4 regions of the Faecalibacterium sp. IP-1-18 genome follow, and region 1 is predicted to be linked to each of the others. Evidence: predicted binding sites of a transcription regulator. Region 1 holds the regulator's gene; each other region holds the start of a gene.

The links. The regulator Rex, encoded in region 1, represses fermentation and respiration genes when NADH is low (regulators of the CRP and FNR family bind a similar motif). The targets are predictions, from matches to a motif close to ATTGTTAANNNNTTAACAAT.
Region 2: gap (type I glyceraldehyde-3-phosphate dehydrogenase) is a predicted target of Rex. The motif match lies at 2,645-2,664, and genes of this name have one in related genera.
Region 3: MTP43_RS06995 (butyryl-CoA:acetate CoA-transferase) is a predicted target of Rex. The motif match lies at 3,469-3,488, and genes of this name have one in related genera.
Region 4: MTP43_RS05515 (phosphoglycerate kinase) is a predicted target of Rex. The motif match lies at 1,785-1,804, and genes of this name have one in related genera.

The regions. Positions count from the first base shown of each region.
Region 1 covers NZ_CP094472.1:585,973-591,290, forward strand. The annotation lists gene MTP43_RS02805 (DNA translocase FtsK) at 1-544, opposite strand, end outside; gene MTP43_RS02810 (ClpP family protease) at 798-1,481, opposite strand; gene MTP43_RS02815 (redox-sensing transcriptional repressor Rex) at 1,736-2,377, shown strand; gene MTP43_RS02820 (thymidine kinase) at 2,382-2,987, shown strand; gene MTP43_RS02825 (ABC transporter substrate-binding protein) at 3,576-4,967, shown strand; gene MTP43_RS02830 (carbohydrate ABC transporter permease) at 5,154-5,318, shown strand, end outside.
Region 2 covers NZ_CP094472.1:1,188,182-1,193,499, reverse strand. The annotation lists gene glmM (phosphoglucosamine mutase) at 1-1,174, opposite strand, end outside; gene gap (type I glyceraldehyde-3-phosphate dehydrogenase) at 1,526-2,557, opposite strand; gene MTP43_RS05655 (hypothetical protein) at 2,756-3,541, opposite strand; gene MTP43_RS05650 (citrate synthase) at 3,541-4,911, opposite strand; gene spoIID (stage II sporulation protein D) at 5,144-5,318, shown strand, end outside.
Region 3 covers NZ_CP094472.1:1,467,266-1,472,583, forward strand. The annotation lists gene MTP43_RS06980 (radical SAM protein) at 1-275, shown strand, start outside; gene MTP43_RS06990 (AI-2E family transporter) at 637-1,899, opposite strand; gene MTP43_RS06995 (butyryl-CoA:acetate CoA-transferase) at 1,948-3,294, opposite strand; gene coaD (pantetheine-phosphate adenylyltransferase) at 3,797-4,336, shown strand; gene MTP43_RS07005 (acetyl-CoA C-acetyltransferase) at 4,378-5,318, shown strand, end outside.
Region 4 covers NZ_CP094472.1:1,154,740-1,160,057, forward strand. The annotation lists gene truB (tRNA pseudouridine(55) synthase TruB) at 1-681, shown strand, start outside; gene ribF (riboflavin biosynthesis protein RibF) at 703-1,620, shown strand; gene MTP43_RS05515 (phosphoglycerate kinase) at 1,919-3,127, shown strand; gene tpiA (triose-phosphate isomerase) at 3,231-4,001, shown strand; gene gpmI (2,3-bisphosphoglycerate-independent phosphoglycerate mutase) at 4,189-5,318, shown strand, end outside.

The sequences.
Region 1 (5,318 bases):
CACACAGCCAGACCCAGACCTCGGCGGGGGTGATATCAAAAATGTACAGGCTGCCGCACAGCAAGAGCACGACCATGATGAGATTTGCTGCCGGACGTCCGCACAGCAAAAGCAGCACGCCGCCCAACACAAAGCCCATTGCGCCGCCGGAGAGCCATGCATTGACGCCGTTGGCGTAGCAGGCGGAAAGCATTTGCAGCGCCGACAGCCCCTGCGGCTGGATATCGGAAAACACGATGACCGTGCCGCAGACAAAGATAAGCCCCAGCACCAGCTTGAGGATGCGGGACAGCAGCTCCTCGCCCCGGGTGTACAAAACGGCCAGACAGCACACGGCTGCACCCAGCACAAAGCTGCCGCAGCCGAACAGCCCGAACAGCACATCATGGAGCACCCGCCATACGGAATCGCCCCGCACAAAGGCCAGCACCATCAGCAGCAGGCCGCCGAACAGGGTGCCAAGCCCTGCCGGAAGCCGCTGCTCTGCCTTTTTACGGCGGGCAGCAGTACGCCGTTTCGTTGATTTTCGTTTTTTCGTTGCCATTCTACTCTGTTCCCCAACTTCCCATAGACACAATAATTGATTCTATTATTGTACCACGCAAGGGCAAAAATGGCAAACCATAATGTTGTTTTTCTTGAGGAAAATGGAACGAACCCAGCCCCTCTCGTGAAAAGGCGTTTGGAGCGCTCCGCAAAGCGCGACAAACGCGAAATAAAAAATAATTTTTCCGCTGTTCCTGCGCAAAGCGAACGCGGAGCGCAGTTCAAATCGTCCGGCGGGGAGACGCAAGGCCTTACCCCCGTTCGATCTCCCCGTACAGCCACGCCAGCGCGTCCGAAAGACCGCCCAGCTCGTCGATGAGCTTTTCCTTTACGGCACGGCGTCCGTCCAGCACCGTGCCCATGTCCATGACCAGTTCCCCGGTGTGGAGCATCAGCTGGGTGTAGCGCTTTTCCGGCATGCCGCTGTGGGCGGCCACAAAGCCGGTGATGCGCTGCTGCATCTGCTCAAAGCAGTGCATGGTCTGCGGGACGCCTAAGATCAGCCCGGAGTGCCGCACCGGGTGCACCGTCATGGTGGCGGTGGGGACGATGAAGCTGTGCCGCGCGCTGACCGCCAGCGGGATGCCGATGGAGTGCCCGCCGCCCAGCACCAGCGTGGCGCTGGGCTTGGAGATGCTGGCGATCAGTTCTGCCAGCGCAAGGCCGGCCTCCACATCGCCGCCCACCGTGTTCAGCAGCACCAGCAGCCCCTCGATGCGGGGGTCCTCCTGCACCGCCACCAGCTGGGGGATGACGTGCTCGTACTTGGTGGTCTTTTGCCCCTGCGGCGCTTCGGTGTGCCCTTCGATCTGGCCGATGACGGTCAGGCAGTGGATGACATGACCGCCCCGGCTCAGGGTGACCGTGCCCAGATCCTCAATATCCTCTTTTTCCATCCGGTGCTGCTCTGCGGGGGTGTCTTTTGCCGTATCCATGCGCGTTCTCCTTCCGTAGCAGGGTCTTTGTGGGGTCAGTATCCCCCGGCTGCCGGGGAAGTATGCAGGAGAGCGAATACAAAAAACTTTGTGAATTTTTTGCTTTTTTACAAATAGGTATTTGACATTCGCCTTTCATGCTGTATACTTTAAATAATATAACAGGATAAAACGGAACATCTCTCTGCGCGCAAAGAAGCCCCTTGCATGGCGGCAGAAGCTGCAGCGCGTTGGGCAGAAAGGAGAATTTTGCTATGAACACCCCCCAGAAAGCATCGATCCCTGTGATCAAGCGTCTCCCCAAATATTACCGGTATCTGCGCTCCTTGCAGGCCGATGGCATTACCAGCATCTCCTCCCGGGAGCTGGCCTCTCAGATGGGCACCACCGCCTCGCAGGTGCGGCAGGACTTTAACTGCATCGGTGACGTGAACGGACGGCAGGGCATCGGCTACTCGGTGGAGAACCTGCTTTCCATTCTGGAAAGTCTGCTGTTCGGCAACGGCGACCGTCTGCCCACCATTCTGATCGGCTGCGGCCGCCTGGGCAAGGCTGTGAGCCGCTTTATCACCACCGACACCAACGGCTACAAGCTGATCGCGGCCTTTGACGTGGCCGAGAACGAGGTAGGCAAGGAGATCAGCGGTATCCGCATCCGGCACATTGACGAGCTGGAGGCCTTTTGCGAGGAAAACAAGCCCAAGGTGGCGGTGCTCTGTGTACCCCGTGATGGTGCACAGCAGGTCAGCGGACGGCTGGTGGATCTGGGCATCGAGGGCTTCTGGAACTTCTCCCACTATGACCTGTCGGTGTCGTACCCCAATGTGGTGGTGGAAAACGTCCATCTGGGCGACAGCCTGATGAGCTTGGGCTACCGTCTGCGCAATCAGGAGTGACGGCATGGCAAAATTGTATTTCCGCTACGGTGCCATGAACAGCGGCAAGAGCACGGCGCTGATGCAGGTGGCACACAACTACGAAGAGCAGGGCATGAAGGTGCTCATTTTGAAGCCGCAGGTGGATACTAAGGGCGGCGGAGAACTGGTGAGCCGTCTGGGCGTGCGCCGCAAGGCAGACCTGCTGATCCCGCCGGAGCTGGACGTGTTCGAAGCTGTGCAGGCGGCAAACGCTGCTTCCGGGCCGCTGGCCTGTGTGCTGTGCGACGAGAGCCAGTTCTTTACCCCGGAGCAGGCCGAGCAGCTGTTCATGATCACGGTAGATCTGAACATCCCGGTGATCTGCTACGGTCTGCGGGCAGATTTTTCCCTCAAGGGCTTCCCGGGTTCTACCCGTCTGCTGGAGCTGGCGCACACCATCGAGGAGATGAAGACCATCTGCACCTGCGGGCGCAAGGCCATCTGCAACTGCCGCAAGGTGAACGGACGGTTCGTCTTTGAGGGCGAGCAGGTAGCCATCGACCTTGAAAACGATGTGCAGTATGTCAGCATGTGCCCCCAGTGCTACTTCAAGGCACGGCGGGCGTTTTACGCTGCAAGGAAAAACTGAGATACTTTTATGTTGTATACAAGCCGCTGTACCGCGCCGGGTGCAGCGGCTTTTTTGCGTGATTTGCGGAAGGGGTTCCCCGCCAGAGTCTCCAACAGGCTGTATACAGACTGATATATCAATTTGTTGCATTTTGCGAGAGGAACTGATATATCAACCGGGCGGAATTCGCACGTTTTTTGCACTATTGATATATCAGTTCGGACCGGGCAGTTACTCGACGGAGGGGAGAGGGAATGGGAGAAGAAGAGAGCGACGGGGGACGGCAGAGCACAAAAAATTACAGGCGGAACGGTAAATGTAACAGGAATTATTGAGATTTTTCCTGTTCTGCCCTTGTTGCATCCCAGATTTTTATGCAAGTCATTGAAGTATACAAGTTGCACAGTTTTTCAGCGCAAGTTTATTCATTTCGGCAAGGACGTCGAATTGCACGCGAAAACAAGGGCAATATTTGTACGTTTTTATCCCGTATCACTGTAATTTGCATCTTTCTTTTTTCAGTGGCTTTTGTTATCATAATTGTATACAAGGGGGCATGTGCAGGCCCCCTACATGAAGATGTTTTCTATTAGGAGGAGAACAAAAATGAGCAAGGCAATTTCTCGTCGTAACTTCCTGATGGCTACCGGCGCTGTCGGTGCTGCAGGTCTGCTGGCTGCCTGCGGCAGCAAGCCCGCTGCTTCTTCCACCGCTTCTTCCGCTGCTTCTCAGGCCCCCGCTGCTTCCGCAGACGAGAGCCTGGCCCTGTCTGACGGCCCCGTCAACCTGAGCATCAGCTGGTGGGGCGGCGACAGCCGTCACGCTGCTTACCAGAGCGCTCTGGAGGCTTTCCAGGCTGAGCACTCCAACATCACCGTGGAGCCCACCTTCGCCGCATGGTCCGGCTGGGAAGAGAAGATGGCTGCTGCCTTCATCGCAGGCAACGCTCAGGATGTCTGCCAGGTGAACTGGAACTGGCTGTACAACTACTCTGCCGACGGCAGCAAGTTCGTGGATCTGAACACCACCTCCAAGTTCATCGACCTGACCCAGTGGGATTCCGCTGCTATGGACGCTTGCTATGTGGCCAACAGCCAGCAGTGCGTGCCCGTCTCCATGACCGGCCGTATCTTCTACTGGAACATGACCACCTTTAATAAGGCTGGCATCACCGAGGTCCCCAAGTCTCTGGACGATCTGATGGCTGCCGGTAAGGCTTTCCAGGAGAAGCTGGGCGACGATTACTACCCCATGCACCTGGGCGCATACGACCGTATGATCCTGATGGTGTTCTACCTCGAGTCCAAGTACGGCAAGGACTGGGCAGATCCCGTTACCTCCACCCTGAACTACACCGAGGACGAGATCGCTGAGGGTCTGGCCTTCATCAAGAGCCTGGTGGACAACCACGTCATGATGAACCTGAAGACCTACTACTCTGCAAACTCCGATACCGCTACCCACCAGTCCAACGAGTGGATCACCGGTAAGATCGCAGGCATCTTCGAGTGGGATTCCGCTGCAAGCAAGTACTCTTCCGCTCTGGACGACAGCAACAAGGACGGCTTCACCGTCGGCGAGGAGATCAAGTTCGGCGATAACAACGGCGGCTTCTCCAAGGTGTCCATGGGTCTGGCTATCACCAAGACCTGCAAGAACGTTGCCGAGGCTGCTACCCTGATCAACTTCCTGCTGAACGAGGAAAAGGGCGCTTCCATCATGGGTTCTGAGTGCGGCATCCCCGCTTCCAAGGCTGGCCTGAAGTTCGCTCAGGACGCCGGCGCTGTCAAGGACCTGGTTGCTGAGGCAAACGCCAAGGTCATGGCTTTCACCACCAACAAGCTGGATCCCCTGTTCGAGAACAACGACCTGAAGGCTTCCGGCACCGGCATCTATCAGGAAGTGTTCGATAACATCGACTACGGCGATCAGACCCCTGAAGAGGCTGTCGAGACTCTGCTGGACGGCATGGAGTCTGTCGGCTACACCATCGGCTAAGCTTACCTCTCTCTGACAGCGGTCAGAACCGGATATTCAGTATCTGAAATAAATAAGGGCATCTGCCGCCCGTACGACAGGTGCCCTTGTTTTATCGGAGAATGGTTATCAAACCTTGAAAGAATTGTTACCGGTCTGTGACCTGCTGCACTGTCTGCTTCAAATCCTGTAAAAGGAGGATTTCGGATGAAAAAAAGTAATGCGCCCGCCGGCGCACGAACTCCGTTCCAGAAATGGGTCGATAAGTATCAGGGTCTGTTTTATCTGATTCCCTGGATCATCGGCTTTCTCGTCTTTAAGGCGTTTCCCTTCGGTCAGTCGCTGTATTACAGCTTCACCGATATGAACTTC
Region 2 (5,318 bases), 600 kb from region 1:
TGACGCGGACATTCTCCAGAACCTGCGGATAGATCTTCAGCGGCTCAGCCAGCTTGCTCATGGGCAGTTTTTTGGCCAGCATGACCTCCATCATCTTCAGGCTGGTCAGGATACCATCGCCGGTGCTGGCGTACTTGGAGAAGATGATATGACCGCTCTGCTCACCGCCAATACGGCAGCCGTTCTTAGCCATGTACTCGTAAACGTACTTGTCGCCCACGGCGGTCTTTGCGTAGCCGATGCCCTGCTCGTCAAAAGCCTTGTACAGACCAAAGTTGGACATGACCGTGGTGACCACGGTGTTGTTCATCAGCTCGCCGTGCTCCTTCATGTAGCAGCCATAGATATACAAAATGTGGTCACCGGTGACGACATTGCCCTTCTCGTCCACGCACAGGCAGCGGTCAGCGTCACCATCGAAAGCAAAGCCGACATCCAGACCGTTTTCCACCACGAACTTCTGCAAGCCCTCGATATGGGTAGAACCAGCATTATTGTTGATGTTCAGCCCGTTCGGCTTGTTGTTGATAACGTAGGTGTCAGCACCCAGAGCGTCAAACACACTCTTAGCGATATTCCAGCTTGCACCGTTGGCGCAGTCCAGACCGACCTTCACGCCCTTGAAGGAGTAGATGCCCAGGCTGATCAGGTAGCCCATGTAGCGGTTACGACCTGCCACATAGTCCACGGTGCAGCCGATGTGCTCCCGGTGTGCAAAGGGCAGCTCCGGCCAGTCCTTGTCAAATACATGGAGTTTGCCGTCGATGTAGTCCTCCACCAGCAGCAGGGTCTCCTCGGGCATCTTCTCACCGTAGCAATCGATCAGCTTGATACCGTTATCATAGTACGGGTTGTGGCTGGCAGAGATCATGATGCCGCAATCAAAGTCATCCACGCGAGCGATGTAAGCCACACTGGGCGTAGTAGTGACATGCAGCAGGTAAGCGTCTGCTCCGGAGGCGGTCAGTCCTGCGACCAGACTGTACTCGAACATATAGGAGCTGCGGCGGGTGTCTTTGCCGATTACAATGCGTGCAGGCTCGTTGTTGCCATTGCGCTCGCGGAGCATATTGTAATACCAGCCCAAAAAGCGACCAACCTTGTAGGCATGGTCGGCAGTCAGATCAATACCAGCTTCACCACGGAAGCCATCGGTCCCAAAATACTTTCCCATTCTTGCTTACCTCGTTCCCAAAAGTGAACTTTCATTAGTGTATAAGTATATATGCTTTCCCCCATTGCATGATGCTACCCGCACAACAGCATTGTCATCCGCATAGTGCATCGGCTCCAGGGCACTGTGAGTTCAGTATAGCACATTTCTTGGAGTAAATCATCCTTTCTTTGGATTTTCTCCCTGCTGGAAGATAAAAAACACCCTTCCTCTCACGGAGACCCGCAAAAGGAAGGGTGTAGAACTCAATATCCTGTTGTCGTACCAATCACCGCATGTTCGTACCAGCAAAGCCGGTACCAGCCGTCATTCAGCACGGCACCTCAAGCACTTTTGAGCGTAGAGCTGTGATTAGCAGTTCTCAGCGAAGTACTTAATGGTACGGACCATCTGAGAGGTGTAGGAGTTCTCGTTGTCGTACCAAGACACGACCTGAACCTGATAGGTGTCGTCGTCGATCTTAGCGACCATGGTCTGAGTAGCGTCGAACAGAGAGCCGTAACGCATGCCGATAACGTCGGAAGAAACGATCTGATCCTCGTTGTAGCCGAAGGACTCAGAAGCAGCAGCCTTCATAGCAGCGTTGATAGCTTCCTTGGTGACGTCCTTGCCCTTGACGACAGCAACCAGAATGGTGGTGGAGCCGGTGGGAACAGGCACACGCTGAGCAGAGCCGATCAGCTTGCCGTTCAGCTCAGGGATGACCAGACCGATGGCCTTAGCAGCACCGGTGGTGTTGGGGACGATGTTCTGTGCGCCAGCACGAGCACGGCGCAGGTCGCCCTTGCGCTGAGGACCATCCAGAATCATCTGGTCGCCGGTGTAAGCATGAACGGTGGTCATGATACCGGAAACGATGGGATAGGTCTTGTTCAGGGTGTTGGCCATGGGAGCCAGGCAGTTGGTGGTGCAGGAAGCAGCGGAGATGACCTGATCCTCAGCGGTCAGGGTCTTCTCGTTGACGGAGTAGACGATGGTCTTCAGATCGTTGCCTGCGGGAGCAGAGATAACGACCTTCTTTGCGCCAGCCTGGATGTGAGCCATGCTCTTCTCCTTGCTGGTGTAGAAGCCGGTGCACTCCAGAACGACGTCAACGTTCAGCTCGCCCCAAGGAGCATCCTTTGCGTCCTTAACAGCGTAGATCTTGATCTCCTTGCCGTCAACAATGATGGAATCCTCGGTGGACTCGACAGTATGCTTGCCCTCGCCGATCTTGCCGCAGAAAGAGCCCTGAGCAGTATCGTACTTCAGCAGGTGAGCCAGCATCTTGGGGCTGGTCAGGTCGTTGATTGCGACGACCTCGTAACCCTCAGCATCAAACATCTGACGGAAAGCCAGACGGCCAATACGACCGAAACCATTGATAGCAACTCTAACAGCCATTGTAATAGTACCTCCTAATTATTTTACCCATAATCGGATAAATCACGGTATCTTTATTGTAGACCAAAACCGGCAAACTTTCAAGTGTCTGCTAAAAAATTAACAACATAATTTTATCTTTTTTGGCTTTTGTACGATTTTATGCACCTCGCCACAAAGCTTTTGTTCAATTACACCAAGGGTGCGCAGTCGCTTTTGTCAGTTATTTCCAGCTTTTCCCTGCCCAATACAGGCAAGCCCCATACCGCCGATGTAGCACAGCGCAAGGCCGGAAAGCAGTTCCGGCAACACCGCCGCCATGCCGCCGCCAAAGCCTGCTGCCAACAGCAGGAGCACCCGGGGCAGCTCCCAGCACAGGCACAGACAAAAGGCTGCAAGCGCCGCTGCGTGCAGGGTGCGGCCGTTTTCCGGCCGGGGCAGATATAGCGTGCGCGCCAGCGCCGCCAGAAGCAGCAACGCCGCCATCTCCTGCCAGACTGCTGCCGTGGGCTGTACCCGGTGCCAGCTGGAACTGTTCTCCATAAAGCGCATCAGCACATTCCAGTAGAACAACGCACTGCCCGCAATGGCCAGCGGCAGACCGCCGACGGGCGTTTTCCAGCCGTCTCCGCGCAGCCAGCTGCGGCCGAGGTTGCTCAGCCACACGGCACAGGCCACCTCCAGCAGAATGCGCACAAAGGTGCTTACCGTACCGGCGGCCAGCACAAACTGTGCTGCACCGGCAGCCAGCATACACACTGCCCCGGCAAAGGCCAGCACGCCTGCCGCCGGGCGGCGGCTGCGCAGCGGCTCCGGGGGCAGCGGGCGGCTGCGCCCGGCCAGCACTGCGGCCAGCACCACAGCGCCCAAGACGAGATACCGCCACCACACCGCACCTGCGGTACACAGACCGGTGGCCGCGTCGGTGGCAAAGGCAAGGTCTGCGCCGCGGCCAAGGCCAAGCAGCACGCAGAGCAGGACAACAACGAACTCTAACGGTTTCATTAACGCTCCTCGATGGGCTTATATTTCTGGCGCACGCCCAGATACTTGTAGGCCGGGCGGATGATACGGTTGGCAAAGATCACCTCTTCCACCCGGTGTGCGCACCAGCCCGGCACACGGGCGATGGCGAACAGCGGGGTGTACAGATCCTCCGAGATGCCCAGCATATTGTAGATCAGGCCACTGAACAGGTCCACGTTGGCGCACACCGGCTTGGAGCTGCCCTTTTCCTCAGCAAAGATGCCGGGTGCCAGCCGCTCGATGCTGCACAGCATATTGTACTCTTCCTCAAAGCCCTTTTCGTAGGCCAGATGCTTTGCGCGCTGCTTCAGGATGACCTCACGGGGATCGCTGATGGTGTAAACCGCATGACCCATGCCGTAGATCAGGCCGGAGCCGTCGCCCGCCTGCTTGCGCAGGATGCGGCGCAGATACTCGCGCACCTCATCGTCATCCTCCGGGTTCTCGACGTGCTTGAGGATATCCTGCAGCTGGCGGTTGACCATCAGGTTCGCGCCGCCGTGCTTGGGGCCCTTCAGAGCACCGATGGCCGCAGAGATGGCCGAGTAGGTGTCCGTACCGGAGGAGGACAGCACACGGGTGGTAAAGGTGGAGCAGTTGCCGCCGCCGTGGTCTGCGTGGACCAGCAGGCACATATCCAGCAGCTTTGCCTCCTCGTGGGTGAACTTCTGATCCGGGCGGTAGGTGCTGAGGATGTGCTCTGCCGTGCTCTGGCCGGGCTTGGGCAGGTGGAAGAACATACTCTGTTTATCGTAGTAGCGGCGCTTCATCTGGTAAGCGTTCACCATCATGGTGGGCATGCTGGCGATCAGGTTGATGCTCTGGTTCAGGATGTTCTCAAGGCTCAGATCCTCGGCGCGGTCGTCGTAGGAGTACAGGCCCAGCACACAGCGCTGCAACTTGTTCATGATATTGGGCGAGGGGGCGTTCATGGTGTCCATAAAACCGTCCGGCAGGGCGCGGGATTCTGCCAGGATCTCGCAGAAATCGTCCAGCTGCTCCCGGGTGGGCAGGCTGCCGAACAACAGCAGCCAGATCACTTCCTCAAACACGAAGCGGTCGTTGCGGTAAGCCTCGTCCACGATCTCGTTGATATTGACGCCCCGGTAGATCAGCTTGCCGGGGGTGGGGATCACATGACCCTCCTGATCCTTTTTGTAGCCCACAACGTCACAGACGTTGGTCAGGCCGGCCAGCACGCCGGTGCCATCCGGGTTGCGCAGGCCGCGCTTGACCCCCAGCCGCTCGCTGGTCTCCGGGTCGATGTAGTTGTTTGCGATGTACTCCTCGCACAGGGTACGCATGGTCGTCGGGTCCAGTGTTGCCACTTCTGCGTGTGCAAAATTCATAGGAGTGCTCCTTTCCGTCTCTTACTTCTTATACTTTCCGATCCAGTCCATCCTACTCTCTGATGGACATACTTTTATAATATCGCTTTTATGAAGTAAATTCAAGCGCTAAGTGTACACTTCTCACCGCAAAGCGCAAAAATACTGGGGCTTTCCTGCGCATTTCCTGCCGGTTTGCACGCTGCCGGGCGTATGATGTACCCAAAGCTTGCGTTCCGGGAGGAGGTCTAGTATGAAACGTTCCTTTTTGCTGCTGTGCACCGTTCTGCTGGTGCTGGGCTGCGCGTTGCCGTGTGCTGCCTACCGTCTTGCCCGTATGGCGCTTGTTGTGCAGGGCACTGCGCCGTCCGCAGCAGAAGCGGCCTCTGTCACCTCAGAAGAAAGCAGCAGAGTGGCTCCCTCCCCTG
Region 3 (5,318 bases), 880 kb from region 1:
TGGCTTACCACAACGGTCAGCCCTTCAACAAGAACCATCTGCGTCCCTGCCCGATGCTGGAAAACCCCGAGCTGCTGGAAAAGATGGTGCACGAGACCGGTGCCCACAGCACCGACCTGCAGTCTCCGGAAAGCGTTGAGCACCTGTGCGAGAAGTGTAAGGCTTACGCCGCCGACTGGCAGCCCACCGCTGATGAGATCTGGTCTCACCACAAGATCCGCGAGAGCCGGTATGAGAACTATAAGGACTGGAAGCCTTCTCAGCCGCAGGACTGAACTGAAACCTGATTCAAAACAATAACAAGACCCCCGCCCTGTGTTCCTGCCCGGAACATAAGGCGGGGGTTTTGCTGTGTAAACTGGAATTTTTTACTTCTTCATCTTAGGCGCAATAAGCAGCACGACTGTTACAAGGAAATATAAACCATACAGTAACCAAGTAATGGTATTGTTCCAAGGAAAACTCATTTCTGGATGGTTCAATGCAAACATTATAAATATAACAGCTATAATCAACATTAGCAAACCGATAATCCTTGACGTGCTCTTTTTCATGTAAATCACCTCGTCAAATTTGACCTATAATACGTTAAAAATGCCCCGCATCGGAAGTGCTCTGATGCGGGGCAGGGAAGGTTTACTGGTTCTCAGCAGGTTGCGGTGCAGCGGGCTGTGCGGCTGCATCGTCTGTGGGGTCGCCGAACTGGTCGTGATAGCTGTTCAGCAGGGTCAATTCCTGATTGCGCTGCAAGCCGTGGATGACCAGCTTTTTGATGACATCGTAGATAACGGCAAACAGCGGCACGCCAACGATCATGCCTACAAAGCCCCACAGACCGCCAAACAGCAGAATGGCGAACAGTACCCAGAAGCTGGAAAGACCGGTGGTGTTGCCCAGAATTTTGGGCCCGATGATGTTGCCGTCCAGCTGTTGCAAAACCAGCACGAACAGCACGAACCACAGCGCCTTGATGGGGCTCTGGATGAGGATGAGCAGCGTGGCCGGAATGGCACCGATAAAGGGGCCGAAGAAGGGGATCACGTTGGTCACACCGATGATCACCGACACCAGCAGCGCACTGGGGAACTTGAAGATCAGGCAGCCGATATAGCACAGCACGCCGATGATGGCAGAGTCCATGATCTTGCCGTTGATGAAGCCGCCGAACATCCGGTCTGCGTACTTCACTTCCTCGGTAATCAGCTGCGCCCAGCGGGGGCGGACGATGCTGTGCAACACCAGCTTGCCCTGCTGCACGAACCGCTTGCGGCTGGCCAGCATATACACCGCCACGATGATGCCGATGATCAGGTTCTTGGCCACCGTCACCACGTTCAGCACACCAATGGCTGCGCCGCTCAGGATGTTCTGCATGGAGGGCAGCAGGGTGTTCTTGAGCCATGTGTTCCATGTGTCCAGATTGGTGTTCAGAGCAGCGTAGGCTGAATTGAGCAGCTCCGTGATCTGTTCGTTCTTTTCAATAAACTCCAGATGGTTTGCCCAGTTCATGAACTTTGTAATGTTGGCCTGCGCGGTGTAGTACAGGGTAGTCACGCTGGTGATCAGCTGCGGCACGATCATCATGACCAGTGCATACACCAGCAAAAGCCCGAACAGGATGGTAAGCGCCACGGACAGCGCGTTGATCAGACCGTTCATCTTTTCCGGGATGAACCGGCGCAGAAAGCTCTCGATGCTGTTGCACACCGGCTTGAGCAGGTAGGCAATGACGGCACCGTAGATAAAGGGCATCAGGATGCCGGTCAGGGTAGAGATGGCCGAGCCAAAGCCGTCAAAGCGGTAAATAAGGAAAAAGAAGATGATGCTCAGTGCAATGGCACCAAACCCTGCGAGCATCCCATAGAGATACGGTTTGATGTGCGGCTTTTTGTCCATCATGACAAACTCCATTCCTGCTGCGGGCAGCGGGAATACCCACAGCGCTTATTAAATTTTGTTGCTTCTGCGCCAGATGTGCAGCTTTTCAGCCTCGCGGATCAGCTCCTCACGGAAGTCCGGGTGTGCCACGCTGATCAGAGCCTCGGCCTTTTCCCAAGAGGTCAAGCCCTTCAGGTTCACGCAGCCATACTCGGTGCACAGATAGTGCACGTTGGCGCGGGTGTCGGTAACGATGCTGCCATTCTCCAGCGTGGGACGGATGCGGCTTTCCAGCTGGCCGGTCTTTTTATTAAAGAAGGTGGAGGACAGGCAGATAAAGCTCTTGCCGCCCTTGGAAAGGTATGCGCCCAGCACGAAGTCCAGCTGACCGCCTGCGCCGGAAATGTGCTTCACACCGGCGCTTTCGGCATTCACCTGACCAAACAGGTCGATATCCACGGCATTGTTGATGGAAATAAAGTTGTCCAGTGCGGAAATGCTGCGGATGTCGTTAGTGTAGTCCACCGGGGCAGACATACACTCCGGGTTATCGTTCAGGTAATCGTACATCTTCTGGGTGCCGGCACCAAAGGCGTAGACCTGACGGCCCTTGTCCAGCTGCTTGCGGCTGCCGTTGATCTTGCCGGCCTTGGCAATATCCACAAAGGCATCCACATACATTTCGGTGTGCACGCCCAGATCCTTCAGATCACTCTGTGCAATCAGCCCGCCGATGGCATTGGGCATACCGCCGATGCCCAGCTGCAGGCAGGCACCGTTGGGGATCTGCGGCACAATGAGGTTGGCTACCTTCAGGTCCACCTCGGTAGCGGCACCGGCAGCTGCCATCTGGCCGATGGGGGGATTTGCGCCCTCCACGATGCCGCTTACCTGAGAAACGTGTACGCAGTTCTCCATGCCGCCAAGGCAGCGCGGCATATTGGTGTTGACCTCCACGATGATCTTCTTGGCCTTTTCGCACACAGCACCCAGATGCGAAGCGCTGGGACCGAAGTTGAAGTAGCCATGCTCGTCCATGGGGGTCACCTGAAATACTGCCACATCCACGGGGTCATTGCTCTCGCGGTAGTAGCGGGGCAGCTCAGAGTAGCGGATGGGGGAGTAGAAGGAGAAGCCCTGCGCAATGGCCTTGCGCTCAATGCCGCCCATGTGCCAGCTGTTCCAGGTCATGTGGGCAGCGGGGTCGTCGATCTGGAAGATCTCCGGCACCCACATCAGGATGCCGCCCCGGAAGTTGACTCCTTCCAACTCCGGCAGGCGTTTTGCCAGCTCGGCGTCCACGGCCACAGGGGTGTTCACAGCCCAGCCGTAATCCACCCAGTCGCCGCTTTTGACCAGAGCGGCAGCCTGCGCAGCAGTCATAAGCTTCTGTGCGTACAGTTCCTTGCAATCCATTATAAACCATCCTCTCTTAAAATACATAAAAGAATTGTAAACAATTCTGTGCGGACAAATGATGCAGCCGTTTTACGCCTGTTTTGCGGAATGCACACCGTTTTGCCACATCTGTATGGTAACCTTATAAACAAGGCAGCAGTGTGTGCTCCGCTCTGCGCAGAACAGCTCAACTTAGTTATAACATTAACAAAGTGTAGAATCAATAGTTTTGGCTAAAAAACAGCCAGTATAGCAGAATGAACAGTTTTCTTAGCTTTATGTGGGGATTGTTTGGTACGCAAAAAACAAAAAAGTTGAGAAAAAGACTTGATAAAATTTTGACGATGTGCTTTACTAATAGCGTGGGAAGCAACTGCGGAGCAGTGCGGGATGATTCGTTTAAAATTTAACGATAAAACGCACCGCAGCAGTTTCAGGTTGCACCCAAGGCTGGAAAGTGCTATCATGGCAGAACCACATCGCGCTTAGTAATTACAGCGCACAAGGAGGACACTGACCGATGGCAACAGCAGTTTATCCCGGGTCGTTCGATCCGGTCACCAAGGGACACCTTGATATCATCAAACGCGCAGCAAAGATCAACGACCACCTCATTGTGGCGGTGCTGATCAACAGCGCCAAGCATCCGCTGTTCACAGTGGAAGAGCGGGTGGCTATGCTACAGGAATGCTGCAAGAACATCCCCAACGTGACCGTGGAAAGTTTCGACGGCCTGACCGTGGAGTTCGCAAAAAAGCGTCACGCATCCGTAATGGTGCGCGGGCTGCGGGCAGTAACGGACTTTGAAAACGAGATCCAGCTTGCGCAGACCAACCACGCACTGATGCCCGGCATCGAGACCATGTTCCTTGCCACCAGCATCAAATGGAGTTATCTTTCCTCCACCATCGTAAAGGAAGCGGCGTACTACGGCAGTGACATCAGCAAGTTCGTCACACCCAATGTGGAAAAAGCCGTCAGCGAAAAATACGCACAGCTCCGGGAGAGGGAAAAATCTGATACCGCAAAAATGCCGCAGGGCGTTTTGATAAATGGGTAACCGATAAGTAACACACATACACAATTCAGGAGGCTATTCACATGAAAAAGATCGTTATCGCATCTGCATGCCGCACCGCTATCGGCAAGTTCGGTGGCACTCTGGCCAACGTTCCCGCTGTTGAGCTGGGCTCCATCGTTATCAAGGAAGCTCTGAACCGTGCAAACGTCAAGCCCGAGCAGGTCGATCATGTTTACATGGGCTGCGTCATTCAGGCTGGTCTGGGCCAGAACGTCGCTCGTCAGGCTGCCCTGAAGGCTGGTCTGCCCATCGAGACCCCCGCCGTCACCGTCAACGTGGTCTGCGGCTCTGGTCTGAACTGCGTGAACATGGCTGCTCAGATGATCGAGGCAGGCGATGCTGATATCGTTGTTGCAGGCGGCATGGAGAACATGGACATGGCTCCCTTCGCACTGCAGAAGGCTCGCTATGGCTACCGCATGGGCGCTCCCATGGGCAAGAGCGAGATCGTGGATACCATGGTCAACGATGCACTGTGGGATGCCTGCGGCTTCAACAAGCACATGGGCATGACCGCTGAGAACGTTTGCACCAACGAGACCTACCAGAAGAAGTACGGCTACAGCCCCATCACCCGCGAGATGCTGGACGAGTTCTCATACAACAGCCAGCTGAAGGCTGACAAGGCCATCAAGGACGGCGCCTTCAAGGACGAGATCGTTCCTGTTGTCATCAAGGGCAAGAAGGGCGACACCGTGTTCGATACCGATGAGGGCCCCCGTCTGAGCGCTCCCGAGGTTCTGGCAAAGCTGAAGCCCGCCTTCACCAAAGACGGCATCGTCACCGCTGGTAACTCTTCCGCCATCAACGACGGCGCTGCTGCTCTGGTCGTCATGAGCGAGGAGAAGGCTAAGGAGCTGGGCGTGAAGCCTCTGGCAACCTGGGTCGCCGGTGCTCTGGCAGGCGTTGAGCCCGAGGTCATGGGTCTGGGCCCCATCGCTGCTACCAAGAAGGTCATGGC
Region 4 (5,318 bases), 570 kb from region 1:
ACCCTGCGTCTGGGCGCACGCACCGATACCGGCGATAGCACCGGCACGGTGCTGGAAACTGCACCCGTCACCGCCGGAGAGAAGGAACTGCTGGTTGTGCTGCCGCAGTTTATTGGCCCGCAGATGCAGGTGCCGCCCATGTACTCGGCGGTCAAGATCAACGGCCAGCCGCTGTATAAGCTGGCCCGCGAGGGCGTGACCGTGGAACGCAAGGCGCGCCCCATTGAAATCTACGGCATCGAGTACGGCGGCAGTCCGGCAGAAAACGAGTATGTACTGACGGTGCGCTGCTCCAAGGGCACCTATATCCGCACCCTGCTGGAGGATATCGCCGCCGCAATGGGGCAGAAGGGCACCATGAGCGCGCTGCGCCGCACTGCTGCCGGTCTGTACACCGAAGCAGATGCCCACACGCTGGAAGAAATTCTTGCCGCAAAGGAGCAGGGGAGCGCTGCACTGGAAGCACTGATGCTGCCGGTGGAAAGCGTGTTCACCCCGCTGCCGCTGCTGATGGTGGAGCCATGGGTGGAGCAGCACCTGTACAACGGCTGTCCCACCAGCCACTACCCCGCAGCAGACGGACGCTACCGGGTGCGCAATGCCGCCGGGCAGTTCCTTGGCCTTGCTAACATCAACGGCGGGGTGCTCCGGGTGGAAAAACTGTTCGTGGAACGTAATTGAGCAATAAAGGAAACAAGACCCATGCAGATCATTTCTCAGTTTGCCCCGCTGCCGCTGGCACAGCCTGAAAAAGGCACCGCCGTGGCCATGGGCTACTTTGACGGCATCCATATCGGCCACCGGGCGGTGATCGAAGGGGCTGTGCAGTGGGCAAAGACCCATGATGCAGCTCCGGCGGTGTTCACCTTCCGCCTGCCGGTGGAAAATAAAATGAAGGGCAAGCGCCTGCTCTCCACCGAGGACAAGCACGCCCTGATCCACAGTCTTGGGGTGGAGTATTACCTCACCCCGGACTTTGAGGCGATCAAGGCACTGAGCCCGGAGGAGTTCGTGCGCGGCATCGTGGAAAACTGCCACGCCCGGGCGCTGTTCTGTGGCGAAAACTTCACCTTTGGTGCAAAGGCTGCCGGTACGCCGGAGCTGCTGCGCACCCTCTGTGCCCCTCTTGGGGTAGAGGTAGTGGTGGTGCCCATGGCTCAGTTTGAGGAAAAGCCGGTGTCCTCTACCCGCATCCGCACCGCGCTGGAGGGCGGGGACATCCCGGCCGCCAACGCTATGCTGGGCATGCCCTACGCCATCCGCTTTGCGGTGCAGCACGGGGCAGGACTGGGGCACACCCTCGGGGTGCCCACCATCAACCAGCTGTACCCGCAGGGCTTCCAGATGCCCCGCAGCGGCATTTATATCACCCGCACCTGCATCAACGGGGTGTGGTATCCCTCGGCCACCGGTCTGGGCAGCCGCCCGACCGTGAACGATGACGCTACCAAGGTGACCTGCGAGACCTTTATCCCGGGCTTTTCTGGTGACTTGTACGGCACCGACCCGGTGGTGGAGTTCCACGCTTACCTGAGTCCCAGCAAAAAGTTTGATACGCTGGACCAGCTGCGGGATTGCATCAACGATGCCGCCCGCCGCGCACAGGAATATTTTGCATAACGCATCAACAGCGGAAAAATTATTTTTATTTGGGGTCGAGAAACGCCTGTGGGCGTTTTTCGACCCCTTTTGTCGTGAAGGAAAACAGCATTTCCGGCGTCTGCGGGCAGAAAAAACCGCACTTCGGGCAAAATAGACACATTTCCGTGCAACAATGGCAAATGTTTGTTAAACAATTATCTATCTCATGTCCTTGCAATACACGCAGTTTTTGTTTATAATAGTAGCTGTACGGGGCAACGCCCCGATTGTGAGCGAGACTCTGGTTCAGAATTATAACTTGAGAGGAGTTTTTACCATGGGTTTAGGTAAGAAGACGATCGACGATCAGAACTACTGCGGCAAGAAGGTGCTTGTCCGCTGCGATTTCAACGTCCCGATGAAGGACGGTGTCATCACCAACGAGAACCGCATCAACGCAGCACTGCCCACCATCCAGAAGCTGGTCAACGATGGCGCAAAGGTCATCCTGTGCAGCCACCTGGGCAAGCCCAAGAACGGCCCCGAGGCTAAGTTCAGCCTGGCTCCCGTTGCTGTGGCTCTGAGCGCAAAGCTGGGCAAGACCGTTGTGTTTGCTGACGATGACAACGTTGTGGGCGAGAACGCAAAGGCTGCTGTGGCTGCTATGAACAACGGCGATGTCGTTCTGCTGCAGAACACCCGTTTCCGCAAGGAAGAGACCAAGAACATGCCCGAGTTCAGCGAGGAGCTGGCTTCTCTGGCTGATGCTTATGTGGACGACGCCTTCGGCAGCTGCCACCGTGCACACTGCTCCACCGCAGGTGTCACCGACTACATCAAGGATACCGCTGTCGGCTACCTGATGGAGAAGGAGATCAAGTATCTGGGCAACGCCGTCAACGACCCCGTCCGTCCCTTCACCGCTATTCTGGGCGGCGCTAAGGTCGCTGATAAGCTGAACGTCATCTCCAACCTGCTGGAGAAGGTCGATACCCTGATCATTGGTGGCGGCATGGCTTACACCTTCGTCAAGGCTCAGGGCTACGAGGTCGGCAAGAGCCTGTGCGACGACACCAAGCTGGACTACTGCAAGGAAATGATGGCTAAGGCCAAGGAGAAGGGCGTCAAGCTGCTGCTGCCTGTGGATGCAGCCTGCATCAAGGACTTCCCCGATCCCATCGACGCTCCTGTGGACGTGACCGTGGTGCCTGTCACCGCGATCCCCGCTGACATGGAGGGCTGCGACATCGGCCCCGAGACCATGAAGCTGTTTGCTGACGCTGTCAAGGCTTCCAAGACCGTTGTCTGGAACGGCCCCATGGGCGTGTTCGAGAACCCCACTCTGGCAGCCGGTACTCTGGCTGTTGCCAAGGCTATGGCTGAGAGCGATGCTACCACCGTCATCGGCGGCGGCGACAGCGCAGCAGCTGTGCAGCAGATGGGTCTGGGCGACAAGATGACCCACATCTCCACCGGCGGCGGCGCTTCTCTGGAGTATCTGGAGGGCAAGGAACTGCCCGGCATTGCAGTCATCCAGAACGCATAATTTTTCCGGCATCACAATGGGTGCGGCGGCATTTACGCCGCCGCATCTTTTCTTTTTGTGCAGGCAATTTGTGAATAGTTACGAAGGTAAGGAGAAAATAACAATGGATAAGGCAAAGCGCAAGGCTATTATCGCTGGCAACTGGAAGATGAACAAGACCGCCTCCGAGGCTGCTGTTCTGGTGGACGAGCTGATCCCCGCTGTGAAGGACGCTACCTGCGAGGTGGTTATCTGCACCCCGTTTACCGATCTGGTCACCGCTGTGGCTAAGACCAAGGGCACCAACATCCACGTCGGTGCCGAGAACGTCCACTTTGAGAAGTCCGGTGCTTTCACCGGTGAGATCAGCGCCGATATGCTGGTGGATCTGGGCGTGGAGTACGTTATCGTTGGCCACTCTGAGCGCCGTCAGTACTTTGCAGAGACCGACCAGACCGTCAACAAGCGCACGCTGGCTGCTCTGAACGCCGGTCTGAAGGTCATCCTGTGCGTGGGCGAAAGCCTGCAGCAGCGCGAGGAGGGCGTTACCGAGGAGCTGGTTCGTATGCAGACCAAGATCGCTCTGCGTGACGTGACCGCCGAGCAGATGGAAAATGTTGTCATCGCCTACGAGCCTGTCTGGGCCATCGGCACCGGCAAGACCGCTACCTCCGATCAGGCAGAGGAAGTCTGCGCACAGATCCGCAAGGTGGTGGGCGAGCTGTACGGCGAGGCCGTGGCCGAGGCTACCACCGTGCAGTACGGCGGCAGCATGAACGCCAAGAACTGCGAGGAGCTGCTGAGCAAGAAGGACGTGGACGGCGGCCTGATCGGCGGCGCATCCCTGAAGGCTCCCGACTTTGCTGTCATCGTCAATGCAGCCACCAAGGGCTGAGCAACTGCCTTTTCTTAACTAAGCTGTTTCAGCGCCCGGCTGCGCCGTTTTTTCAGCGCTGAGCCGGGCGCTGATCTGTTTTTACAGCAGCCGCTCGGGTGTTATGCACCCCGCAGGCTGCACTCCCGCAGGCAGGGCGCTTAGCCTTGCCCGCAACGCGTGATAAATTCAAAGGAGATTCAATTTTATGGCAAAGAAACCTGTTCTTCTGTGCATCATGGATGGCTTCGGCTGGGTGCCGAACGAGACCTTTGGCAACGCCGTGGTGGCTGCCAAGACCCCCCATCTGGATGCTCTGATGGCAAAGTACCCCATGACTACCATTGATGCTTCCGGCATGGCTGTCGGTCTGCCCGACGGCCAGATGGGCAACTCCGAGGTCGGCCACACCAACATGGGCGCAGGCCGCATCGTCTACCAGCAGCTGACCCTCATCACCAAGTCCATCCATGACGGTGAGATGCTCAAGAACCCTGTGCTGGTCAAGAACATGAAGGCTGCTATCGAGGCCGGTAAGGCCATCCACCTGATGGGTCTGGTGGGCACCGGCGGCGTGCACAGCCATGCCGACCACTGGTTTGGCGTGCTGGAAATGGCAAAGCATCTGGGTGCTAAGGAAGTCTACCTGCACTGCATCACCGATGGCCGCGACACCGATCCCCACTCCGGCAAGGGCTTCCTTGCTGACCTGCAGGCCAAGCTGGATGAGCTGGGCGTGGGCAAGATCGCCAGCGTTTCCGGCCGTTACTACGCCATGGACCGTGATAACAACTGGGATCGCGAGGAGAAGGCCTACGCTGCCTTTGTCTACGGCGAGGGTGAGCACGCTGCCAATGCTGCCGAGGCCATCGAGGCTTCCTACGCCGCAGACAAGACCGATGAGTTCGTGCTGCCCTGCGTCACCTGCGAGGGTGGCCGTGTGCAGGATGGCGATACCGTCATCTTTATGAACTTCCGCCCCGACCGTGCCCGCCAGATGACCCGCATCTTCTGCGACGATGCCTTTACCGGCTTCGAGCGCCGCGGCGGCCGCAAGCAGGTGAACTACGTCTGCATGGCTGAGTACGATGCCACCATGCCCAACTGCGAGGTGGCCTATCCCCCGGTGGAGCTGAAGAACGTTCTGGGCGAGTACCTGTCTGCCCACGGCAAGACCCAGCTGCGCATTGCCGAGACCGAGAAGTACGCGCACGTCACCTTCTTCTTCAACGGCGGCGTGGAGGCTCCCTACGAGGGCGAGGATCGCTGCGTCATCCCCAGCCCCAAGGTTGCCACCTACGACCTGAAGCCCGAGATGAGCGCCCCCGAAGTCGCTGC